DNA from 3 places in the Pullulanibacillus sp. KACC 23026 genome. Region 1 is predicted to be linked to each of the others. Evidence: riboswitches for the same ligand, from Rfam matches in the RefSeq annotation. Region 1 holds a riboswitch; each other region holds the start of a gene.
The links. Region 1 has a riboswitch for thiamine pyrophosphate ahead of thiM (hydroxyethylthiazole kinase). Riboswitches for the same ligand answer to the same signal wherever they lie in the genome.

Region 1 (4,290 bases):
ACCTCATCATCCCTGATGTTTCTTATTTGGTTGAAAATAAGGAAAAAGTCAAGGCTTTGATTGTCACGCATGGTCATGAAGATCATATAGGCGGGATTCCTTTCTTTTTAAAAGAATTGAATGTGCCTGTTTATGCGACACGCTTTACACTCGGATTAATCGAGCTCAAATTAAAAGAGCATAAACTCTTGAGGGAAAGTGAACTGATCGAGATCAACCCAAACTCAAGACTTCATTTCGAACATATAAGGGTGAGCTTTTTCAAAGTCACGCATAGTATTCCGGATTGCTTAGGAATTGTCTTTCATACTCCAGAGGGAACGATTGTACATACGGGTGACTTTAAGTTTGATCTAACTCCTGAGAATAATGAGAAATCAGACATTCATAAAATGGCCGAGATCGGGCGTCAGGGAGTCTTGCTTCTTTTGTCTGAGAGTACCAATGCAGAAAGGCCAGGCTTAACGCCATCCGAACAAGCGGTAGGAGAGCATTTGTTAACTGCTTTCATGAAAGCAAAACGCAAAGTAATTGTTTCAACCTTTGCTTCAAATGTGAGCCGTGTTCAACAAATAGTGAATGCCGCAGAAAAAACCAATCGAAAGCTAGTGTTGCTTGGACGAAGCATGGTGAATGTCGTACAGGTCGCCATTAATCGAGGCTATTTAAAAGTCCCGGTTGGCATGATGATTGACCAACAAGACATAAATGAACTGCCGCCTGAAGAGGTCACCATCTTATGTACAGGCAGTCAAGGTGAACAACTGGCGGCGCTATCCCGGCTTTCCACTGGGAATTTTCGCGGTGTGGAAGTCTTACCTGATGATATGGTGATCTTTGCGGCAGGGCCAATACCTGGGAACGAACGAAAAGTCACAACCATTGTTGACCATTTTTTTGCACTTGGAGCTCATGTGATTTATGGTTCAGGAAGCACGTCCGGCATGCATGTCTCCGGTCATGGCTATCAAGAAGATTTGAAACTCATGCTGACATTAATGAAACCAACCTATTTTATACCTATTCACGGGGAGCATCGAATGCTGCACCATCATCGTCTATTAGCTGAATCGGTGGGAGTGGAGCCGGGCAATACATTTATCTTAAAAAACGGTGACGTGGTTAAAATCAAACAAGACATTGCTCGGCAGACCCGAACGATACCAGTCGGAGATACTTATGTAGATGGGGGAGGTGTAGGAAATATTGGCGACTTTGTGCTAAGGGACCGCAAAAAACTGTCAGAGGATGGTATGGTGATCATTGTTTTAACAATGAGTAAAGGAAAAGGTAAATTGATGTCCGAACCCGAAACCATTTCTCGAGGTTTTTTGGATAGCGACTTCAAAGAAATTCGAAAAGACGTCAATCAACTTACAGCAAAAACCGTGAAGGAACTTTTAGAAGCCGACCGAAACTCCCGGAATGTCATCAAAAAACAACTGAAAAAATCAATACGAGACTATATCTACACAAAAACTAAGAAAGAACCGATGGTCGTACCCATCATTGTTGAAATGTGATTAAGGATTTTGACTTGGCTGCCTAAAGGGGTTGGTTGGACGAATAAACAAAATAAAAAATTTGACCATAATGGTTGTAAAAAAAAAAGGATAGAGATAGAATTATTTTAAATTAAAAAAATTCGGGGGCCCGTGGAAAAGGGCTGAGAGTATGACTAATCCGTCATTAACCGTTTGAACCTGTTGGGTAATGCCAGCGTAGGGAGATACTGAAAATCTGTATGTTTGTATGGATTTCAAGGACACTTTACTGCGCGTAAAGTGTCCTTTTTTAATTTTAACTTAAAAAAAGGTGGTTTAACTTATGTTAGAAAGAATCGGGGAAACACTTGAGAAAGTTCGGTTGACGACCCCGCTAGTACATAATATTACGAATGTTGTGGTGACCAATTATACAGCGAATGGCTTATTAGCACTTGGCGCCTCACCCGTTATGGCTTATTCGAGAAAAGAAGTCGCTGACATGGCCAAAATAGCAGGTGCTCTTGTGCTAAACATAGGTACTCTAAATGAGGATGTGGTGGAGGCGATGCTAATTGCGGGCCAATCCGCTAATGAGAAGGGTGTGCCCGTTATTTTTGATCCTGTTGGAGCAGGTGCCACTCCTTATCGGACAGAAACCGCTCGTCAACTGGTTGAATCCATAAATATGACTTTAATTCGCGGAAATGCGGCAGAACTGGCCAATGTGGTTGGAGAAGCCTGGGCCATTAAAGGCGTTGATTCGAGTGAGGGCAACGGGAACGTAAGAGAACTGGCATATCGTGCGGCAAAAAAATTAAACACAGTTGTCACCATAACAGGTCCTGAAGATGTCGTAACAGATGGCAATGTAACCTATGTCTGCACAAATGGTCATCCGCTGTTAACTAAAGTCACGGGCACAGGGTGTTTGTTGACATCCGTTATCGGTGCTTTCGCAGCTGTTGAATCGGATCCTCTAAAGGCAGCCGCTTCTGCTCTTACAGTCTATGGCGTGGCAGCAGAGCTAGCCTATGCTAAATCTGGTGAGGAAGGTCCAGGGCGTTTTCAAATAGAATTGCTCAATCAACTTGCTCTCGTCTCACCAAATGACATTATTCAGAACGGACGACTGGAACAACTTAAGGCGTAAAAAGGAGGAAAGTCTTACGTGAAAACCTATAAAGCATTGACAATCGCCGGATCAGATAGTGGAGGGGGGGCGGGGATACAAGCTGATCTTAAAACCTTCCAAGAGCTGGGTGTCTATGGGATGTCTGCCATCACCGCGGTCACCGCACAAAACACAACGGGAGTGCAAGGGGTCTATCCCGTACCGACAATAGGGGTAGTCGAACAACTCCAATCAATTGGCGAGGATTTGCCGCCGGATGCTTTAAAAACAGGGATGTTGTTCAGCCCAGAAATTATTATGGCCGTGTCTGAATACATTCGCTCTTTTAAATGGGAAAATCTGGTTATGGATCCCGTGATGATTGCAAAAGGAGGGGCATCATTGCTTCAGCAAGAAGCGGTTCATGCCCTGAAAAAGGAACTTCTGCCTTTAGCGACTGTCATAACCCCTAATATTCCCGAAGCTGAAGTGTTGGCAGAAATAACTATCCGTACACCTCAAGACAAATGCGAAGCAGCCAAACGTTTACATGACTTAGGGGCAGCCTATGTTGTTGTAAAAGGTGGACATGACACTGAAGCAGACGAAGTTGTCGATGTTTTATATGACGGACACAACTTTGATTATTTCAACTCACAAAGAATCCAGACAGTCAACACACATGGCACCGGGTGTACCTTTTCAGCAGCCCTAACCGCAGAGCTTGCAAAAGGCAAAACAGTTAAGCAAGCGGTTCAGGTCGCCAAGTCGTTTATTCAATGTGCGATCCAATATGATCTGGGACTGGGACACGGTCATGGCCCAACCAATCATTGGGCTTACAATCAATTTGCAGGGAGTGAGATCGATGGCTAAACGTTCTCCAGAAGCGATCAAGGAGCTATTAAACGTCTATTTTATAATGGGAAGTCCGAATTGCAACCGCGATCCTCGTGATATTTTAAAAGAAGCGATTCAAGGCGGGATCACGCTTTTTCAATTTCGCGAAAAAGGGACTGGATCACTAGAAGGTGAGGCGAAACGACAACTCGCCAAAGACCTGCAAGCGATCTGCAAACAGCATCAGATTCCTTTTATTGTCAATGATGATTTGGATCTGGCACTTGAACTGGATGCAGATGGTGTTCACATAGGTCAAGAGGATGCACCCGCACGAGACGTCCGTCAACGACTCGGTGAAGAAAAGCTTGTCGGCATATCCGCTCATACGGTGGAGGAAGCACTGTCTGCCATTCAAGAAGGGGCAGACTATCTAGGTGTAGGGCCCATTTACCCGACAACGACGAAAGAAGATGCCAAACCTGCACGAGGAATGGAGCTAGTCCAAACGTTACGACAAAAAGGGATTTCTTTTCCCATTGTCGGAATCGGAGGGATTAACCCGGCGAATGCTTCTGACGTCATAGAAGAGGGAGCGGATGGTGTGTCCGTCATCACCGCTATTAGTCAGGCTGAACACGTTGTCCAAACGACGAATGAATTAAAAAAAGCTGTTCACCAGATTAAATAAAAAAAGTAGCCGAAATTGGGAGCTTGTTGAAACAGGCTGAGAGGATCACTAGAGTGGTCGACCAACACAACCTGATCTGGGTAATACCAGCGTAGGGAAATAATAATGACATTCTAATAAGAAAGTAACTTTCATCTTTTAAATAGTCGCTCTGTAAGGTT
Region 2 (4,290 bases), 1.4 Mb from region 1:
AAGGACAATTAGGCGTCGATAAGGCTCTTGACTTATTTAATGGCAAGAAACTCGATTCAACCGTTCCAGTTCCTCTTAAACTCGTTACAAAAGGCAGTTCTTTTAAAGGATTTTAAGGATGAATAGAATGAAAAAAACAGTTGTAATCGGAAGTATCAACATGGACTTAGTGAATAAAGTGCATGCCCATCCGCTTCCAGGTGAAACCATTCTTGGGTTGAATCTTGAGTATAGTCCTGGAGGAAAAGGAGCCAATCAAGCGGTTGCGACGGCTCGTGCTGGAAGTGACGTAACCATGCTTGGAGCAGTAGGGAATGACGAGTTCTCAAGGCGACTATTAGAGAACTTATCACGTAACCATGTCAACACGTCATTTGTTAAAACGACAGATGGCCCGACAAGTTTAGCGATCATTACGGTAGATGATCGTGGAGAAAATTCGATTATTGTTACGCCTGGAGCCAATCAAACCTTTTCTGAACACGATTTAATCCAGACTTTTGATGAAAAGGCTTTTGAAGACGTTCATTCCATTATTTTGCAAAATGAAATTCCATTAACGACAACATTGAAAGCAATTGAAATGGCCAATAGGAAAGGTATTCAGGTGATCTTTAATCCGGCACCCATTTCAAATATAGGATTAGAACACCTTGAACAAGTCGATGTTGTTATTCTTAATGAGACTGAGGCTCAAACTTTAACGGGGATGGATCTGGTCTACGATTTTAATAAAGAAAACGTACAAGAAGCTTTCCGTATGCTATTAAGATCTGGACCAAAGGCAGTGATTATTACATTAGGTGAACACGGTTCAATTTATGGGACTTATCAGACTGTTGAGGGTGGCCAAAATGAAGATCCTTCGTTCTTGCTCTGCCAAGATGGTTTGACCCTTATTAAAGAAGATGCTTTTAAAGTTAAGACGGTTGATACCACAGCGGCGGGAGATACTTTTGTAGGTGCCTTTTCTACAATGTATGAAACCCCTTCGGATGCAAAAGAAGCCCTTCGATTTGCAACAGCGGCTTCAGCGTTGGCGGTTACAAAAGAAGGGGCACAAGAATCAACCCCATACAAGGATGAGATATTAAAATTTTTAAGTGAACAACAGAGATAAAAGAAATATAGCAGTATGACATGTGCTCCCTTTTGGAATCCAGATCATCAACGTCTGGTGACTAAAAGGGATTTTTTTAGCCATTTACTGAGACACATGGCACCGTCAGCGAGCGCGAGCATATCCAATAAAATACGAGCAAGTCATAAATTCTGAAGTCATTGAGTAATCCTTATTAATGACTTGGTTAATTGGAGTGTTACAGTTCTCCTTCTTTTATGAGTGAAATGGCACCCTTTTACTAATTTTCAAAATAACTCTTCCCTCTCGAGTGGATTTGATTTACAATTAAATTAACTGAATAAGTTATTAACTAGGGGAGTCCAATAAGCTGGGCTGAGAAAGAAACGCGATGAAGTTTCTTGACTCTTTGGACCTGATCTGGATCATGCCAGCGTAGGGAAGTTAGTTAAGTAAAAGTCAAAGTTGCCATCGACTTCTTACATTTCAAGCTGGGTCCATTTATTTATGGATTCAGCTTTTTTACTTTGATTATCCACTACACGGTCAGTGACCGATCTCGTCTTCAAAAAAAGAAAGGAGGGATTTTTTTGATTGAGGAAAACCGATCGATTCAATCAGCAACGGGTCGAGCCGTTAGTCCTTCCCTATCCCTCACCCCAAATTAGGTCATCCTATCATGTCGAGATTAAAACCAATCGCCTGCTTCGTCAAATGGGAAGGGGGACATCCATGACAAAAGAGTTACACGCGATTACAAATGGTAAGTTGAATTTAGATGAGGTCACCTCAATCGCCCGGGACATCACGCCCTTTATCACATCGCTCCATATTCGAGAAAAGGATCGTTCTGAAGACGAAATAAGGCACTGGGTTGAGCACCTTCTACATCATGGTATTCCAAGGGAAAAGCTCATTCTTAATCGCCATTTTCAAATGGCGGGCGAGTATAGGCTCGGAGGCGTCCAGCTTCCCGCAAACTTTGCCCACAACCCATTGGATATTAAGAGGGCGTTCCCTTTCTTAAAAATAGGGGCTTCTGTACATAACTTATCTGAAGCCCTTTTCTATCAAAAAAGCGGAGCGGATTTCTTGTTGTTTGGAAATATCTATGAAACCACGTGTAAACCGGGCCTTAAGGGGAGAGGAATCTCTCAGTTGGAGGAGCTCGTGCATGCCGTGACCATCCCTGTCATCGCATTAGGGGGAATACGACTTGAGCATGTTCCAGAACTCATTGAATTAAACATCTCTGGAATAGCGGTTATGTCAGGTGTCATGGGAGCTCAGGATCCCGTGAAAGCTGTTCATCTTTACCAAGAAAAGTTAAAGGAAAGGAGTCGATTCAATGATACCAGAACCATTTGATTCGATTATTATCGGTGGTGGCGTGAATGGCTGTTCGATAGCCTATCATTTGGCAAAGCAAGGGAAAAAGGTATTGCTTTTGGAAAAAAACAAAATTGGGTCCGAAGCGTCGAGTGCAGCCGCTGGAATGCTTGGTGTGCAGGCGGAATTAGACGATCCGAATTCTCTTTTTGAACTCGCCAAGAAAAGCCGCGCCCTGTTTCCTGCCATTGCCTCCGAGATCCGAGAGGTCACGCATATAGATATTGAATTGATATGGAATGGTCAATTAAAGATCGCTGAAACGCGTGAACAAGTCATCCATTATAAGAAAATCGCAGACTGGCAAACGTCTATTGGAGAAAAGGCAGTTTGGCTAGAGCCTGAAGAGGTCTTAGAGCTCGAACCCTCGCTTTCTAACAACATTCACGGAGCGCTCTATTTTCCAGAGGAAGGACATGTATCGGCTCCTCAGCTCACACAAGGCTTTGCTAAAGCCGCCGCTGCTTTTGGGGCGGTCATCCGAGAATTTTGCGAGGTGCAAACCTTGCTTATTCAAGACGGAACTGTAAATGGCGTCCGGACTCCAACAGGTGATTTTTATGGTCAATCCATTGTAGTAGCAACAGGGGCGTGGAGTAGGAAATGGTTACCAGAGGGAATGAATGAGAAGAACGCTTATTTTCCTGTTAAGGGAGAAGCCTTTTCTGTTCAAACAAATGTCCCGCTTCTTAAACGGACGGTCTTTACAAAAGGGTGCTATATGGTCCCTAAAAAAGGGGGCGAACTGATCATAGGAGCCACTATGGAGCCGCATACGTTTGATAAATCGGTATCGGTTGAAGGCCTTTCGCAGCTTATGAATAAAGTGAAAACACTTCTCCCATTAATTGGGACGGCCACATTGGATCGCTTTTGGTCAGGTATACGACCGATGACCCCGGATGGTTATCCTTATTTAGGGGAACATCCTGAGTTAAACCACTTATTTTTTGCGGTCGGGCATTCCAGAAACGGCATTTTACTAAGTCCTATTACGGGAAAAAGTATGGCTGATTTAATACTTGGAAATACGCCGTCAGTTGATTTAACTGATTTTAAATTAACCCGCAATAAAAGTCAGGAGGTTATCCTTTGAAATTAACCATTAATGGAAGACTATTAGCCTTGCCGGAAACGGTTTCCAAAGTCTCTGATTTACTAAGTCACTTAGGCCTTGAGAACAAAGTCACGGTTGTTGAAGTTAACCATGAAATTATTGAAAAGGGAAAGCAAGCCGAACAAAACTTAACCGATGGTGATCGTGTTGAAATTGTTCATTTTGTAGGAGGCGGTTGAACATGCTAAAGATAGCAAACTATCAGTTCCAATCTCGTTTATTACTGGGTACCGGAAAATATTCTGATTTTCATCTCCAAAAAGAAGCGGTGAACATTTCTGAAACGGAGATCTTAACGTTCGCGGTCAGGCGTATGAATATTTTTGAAGCGAACCAACCTAATTTTCTTGAAATGATCGATCTTGACAACTATAAGCTCCTCCCAAATACGGCGGGGGCAGCGACCGCCGAGGAAGCGGTGAGAATTGCCAAGCTCGCCAAGGCGTCTGGGTTGTGTGATATGGTTAAGGTTGAGGTGATTGGGGATTCAAAGACATTATTGCCCGATCCTATTGAAACATATAAAGCTTGTCAAATGCTACTAGATGAAGGATTTATTGTCCTTCCTTATATATCGGATGATGTGGTCCTTGCTAGAAGACTTCAAGCTCTTGGCGTTCATGCGGTGATGCCAGGTGCGTCACCAATTGGGTCCGGTCAAGGAATCTTGAACCCCACTAACCTCTCTTTTATTATCGAACAA
Region 3 (4,290 bases), 2.0 Mb from region 1:
GGCGGTGACCGTCCGAGTGATGTAGGCAATTCGGCCAAAGAAGTTGTCGAGCAAGGATTTACAGCAATCAAAATGAATGCTACCGAAGAATTGCAGTATATTGATACCCATGAGAAAGTAGATCAAGTTCTAGAAAGAGTAGCAGCGATTCGCGAAGCGGTTGGAAACTATGTCGGAATTGGCATTGGCGTCATAAGGATGGCAGCATCGCGGAATGGTAAGCTATGTCCATCATTCTAAAGTATAAAAAATAACTAAATATTCTAACATCTGTCACATGCTTGTTCGCTCATTCATACACTAGTGGCAACATATATTAGATAAAAGGATATAAGGAGTGAGGCCGCTTGAAGTCCGATGAGTTGAAAAAGCTGGATGTCGCGATTGAGGAAATCACGGAGATTGCTGAGGGATTGGGCCTTGATTTTTATCCAATGAGGTATGAGATTTGCCCAGCTGAAGTTATTTATACATTTGGGGCCTATGGCATGCCGACCCGTTATTCACACTGGAGCTTTGGTAAAACCTATCATAAAATGAAGCTCCAATATGACCTCGGCATGAGTAAAATCTATGAGCTTGTCATTAATTCCAATCCTTGTTATGCCTTTCTACTGGATTCCAATAGTCTCATCCAAAATAAAATGATCGTTGCTCACGTACTTGCTCACTGTGATTTCTTTAAGAATAATGTTCGTTTCTCGAAAACGCGCCGAGATATGGTGGAAAGCATGGCGGCAACGGCAGAACGCATTAAAGCCTACGAGGAACGGTATGGGCGAGACGATGTCGAAGCCTTTATTGATGCCGTCTTATCGATTGAAGAACATGTGGATCCTACCCTGACAAGAGTCAGACGGGAAGAAGCGAAGGAGACGGATTCCTTGCGTTGGAAGCCCGCAAAGCCTCTTTCTGATTATGATGATCTTCTGAGACTCGACGCTAAGAAAGTATTGAAAAATCCTGAAACCAAAAAGAAATTCCCTGAAAAACCGGAAAAGGACTTGCTCTTATTTATAGAAGAGCATAGCCGTGAGTTGACCGACTGGCAGCGTGATATTCTCACTATGCTTCGTGAAGAAATGCTCTATTTCTGGCCGCAAATGGAAACCAAAATCATGAACGAAGGTTGGGCGTCCTACTGGCATGCGAGGATCATGCGGGAGATGGATCTTACAACGGAGGAAGCCATTGAATATGCCAAATTAAATGCCAGCGTCGTTCAGCCGTCACGCCGGCAGATTAATCCTTATTATTTAGGAATTAAAATCTTTGAAGATATCGAAGAGCGTTATGATAACCCGACGGAAGAGATGTTAAAACGCGGAGTAAAACCTGGATCTGGCCGAGAGAAAATCTTTGAAGTACGCGAAATTGAATCTGACCAATCCTTTATCCGAAATTATTTAACGAAGGAACTTGTCCAGCGTGAGGATCTCTTTTTATTTGAAAGAAAAGGGAATGAAGTAGTTGTTTCGAGCAAAGATTGGGAACAGGTTCGGGATGAACTGGTCGCGAGCCGTGTTAACGCCGGTTTCCCATACATTGAGGTAGAAGACGGGGATTATTTAAAAAATGGAGAGCTTTATTTAGCCCATCGCTATGAAGGTCAGGAGCTTGATATCAATTACTTGGAAAAGGTACTCATCCATGTTCACAAGCTTTGGGGCCGAACGGTTCATATTGAAACGATTATCGATGATAAAAAGACGCTCTTCTCGTGTGACGGGGCCAAGGTGCACCGGAAGCGGCTGGATTAAAAATATTATGATTAAGCAAGGATCAACAATGATTCTTGCTTTTCTTATGTGGTCATCATTTCCTCACTTTTGCAGTTATAATCCAGGACCGATTTCTTTTTTTATGCTGCTATGATTTTGAGGGTGTCCGACTGAAAAGTTGAACAATCCATTTGAGTGTTTAAGAGTAGATATTTTCGAAACCCTCTTTTCATTTTCTGAAATTAAGGTATACTGTAACTACAATTAAATAGCGAATAACTAGGGGAGTCCAATAAGCTGGGCTGAGAAAGAAACGCGATGAAGTTTCTTGACTCTTTGGACCTGATCTGGATCATGCCAGCGTAGGGAAGTTAGATGTTTTTAGAAATCAAAGTAGGTAACTTCTACATATTAGCTGGGTCCGTTTTATTTATGGACTCAGCTTTTTTCTTTGATTTTGACTACTCTGTATTGTCTGGGTCTCGTCTTTTAAAAATTTTAAAAGGGGAGATTTTTTTTATGTCACTAAATGAAAAAAGTATTTCGATTATGTCCCAGTTTCCAGGAAGTAAGAAGGTCTATGTAGAGGGCTCACGAACGGATATTAAGGTACCTATGCGGGAAATAGAATTAAGTCCTACAACAGGCAGCTTTGGAGAAGAAGAAAATGGGCCTGTCCGTGTTTATGATACAAGTGGGCCTTATACAGATCCTAATTATTCAATTGACATCAAAAAAGGCTTACCTCCAATTAGAAGCACTTGGATTAAGGAACGCGGAGATGTCGAGGAGTACTCGGGGCGCGATATCCTGCCTGAGGATAATGGGTATAGGGATGAAAAGGATCCAAGAGCAAACCATAACGTCTTTCCTGGATTAAAACGTGAGGTCCTCCGGGCAAAATCAGGAACAAATGTCACTCAACTTCATTATGCCAAAAAAGGAATCATTACTCCGGAAATGGAGTTTATAGCTATTCGCGAAAATATGACTCCTGATTTTGTTCGAGAAGAAGTGGCAAGAGGAAGGGCCATTATCCCTTCTAATATTAATCATCCAGAATCGGAGCCTATGATTATTGGTCGGAACTTCCATGTAAAGATTAACGCCAACATTGGAAACTCAGCTGTATCCTCTTCAATTTATGAGGAAGTCGAAAAAATGACATGGGCCACTCGCTGGGGTGCCGACACTATTATGGATCTTTCAACAGGCAAAAACATTCATACTACTAGAGAATGGATTATTCGTAATTCGGCTGTTCCGGTCGGGACTGTCCCTATTTATCAAGCTTTAGAAAAAGTAAAAGGGGTTGCTGAAGATCTGACTTGGGAAGTTTACCGTGATACGTTAATCGAACAAGCGGAACAGGGCGTTGATTACTTCACCATTCATGCAGGCGTGCTATTGCGGTATGTTCCGCTTACTGCCAATCGTGTAACGGGAATCGTCTCACGTGGAGGATCCATTATGGCTCAATGGTGTTTGTATCATCATCAGGAAAACTTTTTATATACTCATTTTGAAGAAATCTGTGACATTATGAAAACTTACGATATTTCATTTTCATTAGGTGACGGCTTACGTCCGGGTTCTATTGCAGATGCCAATGATGAAGCCCAATTTGCAGAACTTGAGACCCTTGGAGAGCTTACTCAAATCGCATGGGAACATGACGTTCAAGTTATGGTAGAAGGACCAGGACACGTGCCCATGCATCTTATTAAAGAAAATATGGATAAACAGCTGGAGGTTTGTAAAGAAGCCCCTTTTTACACACTTGGACCGCTTGCAACCGATATTGCCCCTGGGTATGACCATATCACCTCTGCAATCGGTGCCGCTATGATTGGCTGGTATGGAACGGCCATGCTTTGTTATGTGACACCTAAAGAGCATCTAGGGCTGCCTAATCGGGATGATGTTCGCGAAGGGGTGATCACCTATAAAATTGCGGCCCATGCTGCTGACTTAGCAAAGGGACATCCAGGTGCACAAAAAAGAGATGACGCCTTGTCTAAAGCCCGTTTTGAATTCAGATGGCGCGATCAATTTCATTTATCATTAGATCCTGAACGGGCGATCGACTATCATGATGAAACCTTGCCAGCTGAAGGAGCAAAAACAGCTCATTTTTGTTCCATGTGCGGTCCGAAATTTTGCAGTATGAGGATCTCACATGATATCCGCAAATTTGCAAAAGAAAAGAACCTAGATACACAGAAAGTCATTGAACAAGGGATGAGAGAAAAAGCTAATGAATTTAGGAGTTCTGGCGGAGGTATTTATCAATAAATCAGTTTGATGTTCCTTTTTGAAAATCACATATAACATATGCCCTCAAGGTTTGCCTATCATTACTCCAAATCTCACTTACCGTTCAACCATTTTTAGAGGCTATGGCCGTGCCCGCGGAGAGCAACGTATTTTTGACGAAGCGTTTCATAAATGACTTAACTTTTAAATGAAAAACCGAACCCATCACGTTAAAAGATGTGAATAAGTTCGGTTTTTTCTATTCGTAAACGGCTTCTGTCCCGGCCTCTTTTTAAAAACCATTTTTAGTAAT

Region 2: linked by a shared signal. The riboswitch ahead of PU629_RS02890 (thiamine phosphate synthase) and the one ahead of thiM (hydroxyethylthiazole kinase) in region 1 are both predicted to bind thiamine pyrophosphate.
Region 3: linked by a shared signal. The riboswitch ahead of thiC (phosphomethylpyrimidine synthase ThiC) and the one ahead of thiM (hydroxyethylthiazole kinase) in region 1 are both predicted to bind thiamine pyrophosphate.

What each region holds. Positions count from the first base shown of each region.
Region 1 covers NZ_CP119107.1:2,091,798-2,096,087, forward strand. The annotation lists gene PU629_RS09850 (ribonuclease J) at 1-1,523, shown strand, start outside; TPP riboswitch at 1,636-1,746, shown strand; gene thiM (hydroxyethylthiazole kinase) at 1,828-2,637, shown strand; gene thiD (bifunctional hydroxymethylpyrimidine kinase/phosphomethylpyrimidine kinase) at 2,656-3,474, shown strand; gene thiE (thiamine phosphate synthase) at 3,467-4,129, shown strand; TPP riboswitch at 4,135-4,244, shown strand.
Region 2 covers NZ_CP119107.1:653,681-657,970, forward strand. The annotation lists gene PU629_RS02880 (D-ribose ABC transporter substrate-binding protein) at 1-116, shown strand, start outside; gene PU629_RS02885 (ribokinase) at 128-1,120, shown strand; TPP riboswitch at 1,426-1,540, shown strand; gene PU629_RS02890 (thiamine phosphate synthase) at 1,814-2,449, shown strand; gene thiO (glycine oxidase ThiO) at 2,430-3,566, shown strand; gene thiS (sulfur carrier protein ThiS) at 3,563-3,766, shown strand; gene PU629_RS02905 (thiazole synthase) at 3,769-4,290, shown strand, end outside.
Region 3 covers NZ_CP119107.1:4,049,561-4,053,850, reverse strand. The annotation lists partial or broken gene dgoD (galactonate dehydratase) at 1-186, shown strand, start outside; gene PU629_RS18775 (SpoVR family protein) at 348-1,760, shown strand; TPP riboswitch at 1,993-2,107, shown strand; gene thiC (phosphomethylpyrimidine synthase ThiC) at 2,241-4,016, shown strand.